Regions from separate parts of the Pseudomonas sp. NPDC077186 genome, predicted to be linked through region 1. Evidence: predicted binding sites of a transcription regulator. Region 1 holds the regulator's gene; the other holds the start of a gene.
The links. The regulator sigma-54, encoded in region 1, starts transcription at its own class of promoters, with help from an activator protein. The targets are predictions, from matches to a motif close to ANTGGCATNNANNTTGCTNT.

Region 1 (2,196 bases):
TTGTCGAAGTGGCGTTCCAATCGGCCGAGTTTCTCGCCGATATAGTCACGCAGGGCGTCGGTCACATCCAGCTGGTGTCCACTGATGTTGACTTGCATACCGCTTTCTCCTTGTTGCCTTGTGTAAGAGGCGGGTCCTATGCGACCCGCCGCCGGAACACTTTGGCTTGGAAGCGAGAGGCTTCCAATCGATCTGGCCTACATCAGTCGCTTGCGCTCGCTGGAGGGCGCTATGCCGAGGGATTCGCGGTACTTGGCGACTGTCCGACGGGCGACTTGGATGCCTTGTGCCTCCAGTAAACCAGCGATCTTGCTGTCGCTCAACGGCTTTTTCGCGTTTTCTGCGGCAACCAGTTTTTTGATGATGGCGCGGATCGCGGTGGACGAGCATTCGCCACCCTCGGCGGTGCTGACGTGGCTGGAGAAGAAGTATTTCAGCTCGTAAATGCCGCGCGGGGTGTGCATGAATTTCTGCGTGGTGACCCGCGAGATGGTCGACTCGTGCATGCCCACCGCCTCGGCGATATCGTGCAGCACCAGCGGCTTCATCGCCTCGTCGCCGTAGTCGAGGAAGCCGCGCTGGTGCTCGACGATCTGCGTGGCGACCTTCATCAGCGTCTCGTTGCGGCTCTGCAGGCTCTTGATAAACCAGCGCGCTTCCTGCAGCTGGTTGCGCATGAAGGTGTTGTCGGCGCTGGAGTCGGCGCGTTTGACGAAGCCGGCGTACTGCGGGTTGACCCGCAGGCGCGGCATGGCCTCCTGGTTCAGCTCCACCAGCCAGCGGTCGTTGTGCTTGCGCACGATGACGTCGGGCACCACGTACTCCGGCTCGCTGGACTCGATCTGCGAACCCGGGCGCGGGTTGAGGCGCTGGATCAGGTCGATGACCTGCTTGAGCTCGTCTTCCTTGAGCTTGCTGCGGCGCATCAGCTGGGCGTAATCGCGGCTGCCGAGCAGTTCCAGGTAGTCGCCGACCACGCGCTGGGTCTCGCTCAGCCAGGGCGTGCCGGCGGGCAGCTGGCGCAGTTGCAGCAGCAGGCATTCGCGCAGGTCGCGGGCGCCGATGCCGGCCGGCTCGAACTGCTGGATGCGGTGCAGCACCACTTCCACCTCGTCCAGCTCGACGTCCAGTTCGGGGTCGAAGGATTCGGCGACTTCCTCGAGGCTTTCTTCCAGGTAGCCGTCGTTGTTGATGCAGTCGATCAAGGTGGCGGCGATCAGCCGATCCTTGTCCGACATCGGCGCCAGGTTGAGTTGCCAGAGCAGGTGGCTGTGCAGGCTCTCGCCGCTGGAGGTGCGGGTGGTGAAGTCCCACTCGTCGTCGTCGTTGCTCGGCAGGCTGCTGGCGCTGGTCTGGTAGACGTCTTCCCAGGCGGTATCGACCGGCAGTTCGTTGGGGATGCGTTCGTTCCACTCGCCGTCTTCCAGGTTGTCCACCGTGGGGGTGGTTTCCTGGTAGCTGTCTTCCTTGCTCGGGGTGGGCGCGGCGCTTTCCGCGCCGTCGGCCATGGGGTCGCTGTTGTCGAAGTCGTCGCCGTCTTCCTGGCGCTCGAGCATGGGGTTGGACTCCAGTGCCTCCTGGATTTCCTGTTGCAGGTCCAGGGTCGACAGTTGGAGGAGGCGGATAGCCTGTTGCAGCTGCGGGGTCATCGTCAGCTGCTGGCCCATCTTGAGGACTAGCGATGGTTTCATTGCAGACCTTAATTCACCGGCGGGTTACGCCTTCCACTACAGGGCGCCGGGGCGCCACCAGGAAGCAAATTATATGCCTGAGTTTAGGGGGTTTGCCTAGGTCTTGTAATCTTTCTGTAGTGGGAGTAATCGGTGCCTACAAGCGGAACTCATGGCCCAGGTACACCTCTTTCACCGTCTGGTTGGCGAGGATGGTCTCGGCGTCGCCCTCGGCGATCAGCTGGCCGTCGTTGACGATGTAGGCGGTTTCGCAGATGTCCAAGGTCTCGCGCACGTTGTGATCGGTGATCAGGATGCCGATGCCCTTGGTCTTGAGGTGGTGGATGATCTGCTTGATGTCGCCCACCGAGATCGGGTCGACGCCGGCGAAGGGCTCGTCGAGCAGGATGAACTTGGGGTTGGTGGCCAGGGCGCGGGCGATTTCCACGCGGCGCCGCTCGCCGCCGGACAGGCTCATGCCGAGGCTGCCTGAGATGTGGTGGATGTGGAATTCCTGCAGCAGGTT
Region 2 (2,196 bases), on a different contig from region 1:
GTACCAGCTGTCCGGCTTGGCCTCGGCGATCTGCCCCCAGCGGCGCATCTGGGTCAGGTACCAGACCGCGTCGGAGTAGTAGGGGTAGGTGGCGTGGTAGCGGAAGAACACGTTGAAATCCGGTACCTCGCGCTTGTCGCCCTTCTCGAACTCGAAGGTGCCGGTCATGGAGTTGGCGATCACCTTGGCATCGGCGCCGACGTACTCCGGACGGGAAAGGATTTCCACCGCCTCGGCGCGGTTGGCGTTGTCGCCTTCGTCCAGCCACTTGCCGGCGCGGATCAATGCCTTGACCACACGCTTGTGGGTCTCCGGGTTGGCTTCGGCCCAGCTCTTGGACACGCCGAAGACCTTCTCCGACATGTTCTTGCGGATGGCGTAGTCGGCCACCACCGGCACGCCGATGCCCTTGAACACCGCGGCTTGGTTCCATGGCTCGCCAACGCTGTAGCCGTGGATGGTGCCGGCTTCCATGGTGGCCGGCATCTGCGGCGGCGGGGTCACCGAGAGCAGCGCCTGGGCATCGATCTGGCCGCTGGTGTCGCCCTTGTGCGGGGCGTAGTAGCCGGGGTGGATGCCGCCGGCCGCCAGCCAGTAGCGCAGCTCGTAGTTGTGGGTGGATACCGGGAACACCATGCCCAGGTTGAAGGCCTTGCCGCTGGCGGCGAACTGGTCGATCACCGGCTTGAGGGCGTCGGCCTTGATCGGGTGCAGCGGCTTGCCGCCGGCCATGGGCACATGCTTCTTCATCTCCTCCCATACCGCGTTGGACATGGTGATGGCGTTGCCATTGAGGTCCATGGTGAAGGCGGTGACTACCTCGGCCTCGGTGCCGAAGCCGATGGTGGCGCCGATCGGTTGGCCGGAGAGCATATGGGCGCCGTCCAGTTCGCCGTCGATCACCCGGTCCAGCAGCACTTTCCAGTTGGCCTGGGCTTCCAGGGTGACGTACAGCCCCTCGTCTTCGAAGAAGCCTTTCTCATAGGCAATGGCCAGTGGCGCCATATCGGTCAGCTTGATAAAGCCGAACTTCAGTTCCTCCTTCTCCGGCTCCGCGGCCAGGGCCAGCGGCGAGAGCAGCAGGGCTACGGCACAGCTCAGGTGCGACAGGGTCTTTTTCAGCGGTATGCGACGGTGCATGGCAATTCCTCAGCTATCAGAAACGAAAAAAGACGTCGCAGACAGCCCGCTGCCGGAGCAGTGGGTGCCTTTGACGTCTTTGTCTATTCGTCCCGATCACCGCCGTTGGCGATCCTAAGACGTGGGTTAGTCCTGACCTAGCAAAGCCTTTGCCAAGTGTGCCGGCAGCGTTCCCGACAATGCATGGCAGAGCCGTCGTGGAGATGAGGAAATGCCTTGTGTATCAAATGGATAGCCTGAGACTTCGACGCGCTTGGGCGGCGCCGTAGCCGACCATCCTGGCGCCGCCAGAGGCGCTCGATGCCCTGCAGCCGTGCAGGGATCTGGCCGCTCAGCCTGCTTTTGGTTCGTATCGCGCGCGTTCAGAGTGCGGGGCTGACCTTGGCTTCCTCGACGAAATCGCGCAGCCAGCGCAGCACCTCCACCGCCTCCCAGCGTGCCGGGTCGAACAGCGCGTAGGCCAGGCCCTGATAGCCGACCACATCCAGTTGGCGGTGGTAGCCGGCGCGCTGCAGCAACGCCTCGATCTCGGCGAAGCAGGTGTTGAAGTGCTGGCGGTTAAAGGGCGTGCGGTTCTCGGTGACGATGCCCTCGAGCTGCAGTTCCTCGACCATTTCGCGCACCCGCTCCAGCGGCATGCGGTTCACCCGGTGTTTCAGCTGCAGTACGTCCAGCATGATGCGGCTCCTGTGCATTGGTTCGAGAGGCCAAGGGTAAACGAAAAATACTGTACAAATAAACAGTGTTGGTGGATAGTGAGGCCACTGCAGCGACATCGACCCGTCCGCCCCGCACGGTGGACGCCTTGCGAGAGGAGAATTGGCAATGCAACAGATGCTGATGACGATTGTGCTATTGGCGGTGCTGAGCGGCTGCGCCCAGCCGCAGATCGAACGGCCGCAGGCCAACGGCGCCTACCTGGTGATCGAGGGCGAGCAGGCCTGGGCCGTGCTGGTGTCCGACGGCCGGCGCGTGGAGGAGGCGGGCAGGGTGCTGGACGTGATCCGTCTGCCCGGGCATCACTCGAGCATCGCCGCCAGCTATGTGATCGACACG

Region 2: ACIGKL_RS00990 (CmpA/NrtA family ABC transporter substrate-binding protein) is a predicted target of sigma-54. The motif match lies at 1,278-1,297, and genes of this name have one in related genera.

Annotation. Positions count from the first base shown of each region.
Region 1 covers NZ_JBITWE010000002.1:173,850-176,045, reverse strand. Annotated here, with positions in the region: gene hpf (ribosome hibernation-promoting factor, HPF/YfiA family) at 1-98, opposite strand, end outside; gene ACIGKL_RS09455 (RNA polymerase factor sigma-54) at 198-1,691, opposite strand; gene lptB (LPS export ABC transporter ATP-binding protein) at 1,828-2,196, opposite strand, start outside.
Region 2 covers NZ_JBITWE010000001.1:213,040-215,235, reverse strand. Annotated here, with positions in the region: gene ACIGKL_RS00990 (CmpA/NrtA family ABC transporter substrate-binding protein) at 1-1,140, opposite strand, end outside; gene ACIGKL_RS00985 (transcriptional regulator) at 1,503-1,817, opposite strand; gene ACIGKL_RS00980 (lipoprotein) at 1,966-2,196, shown strand, end outside.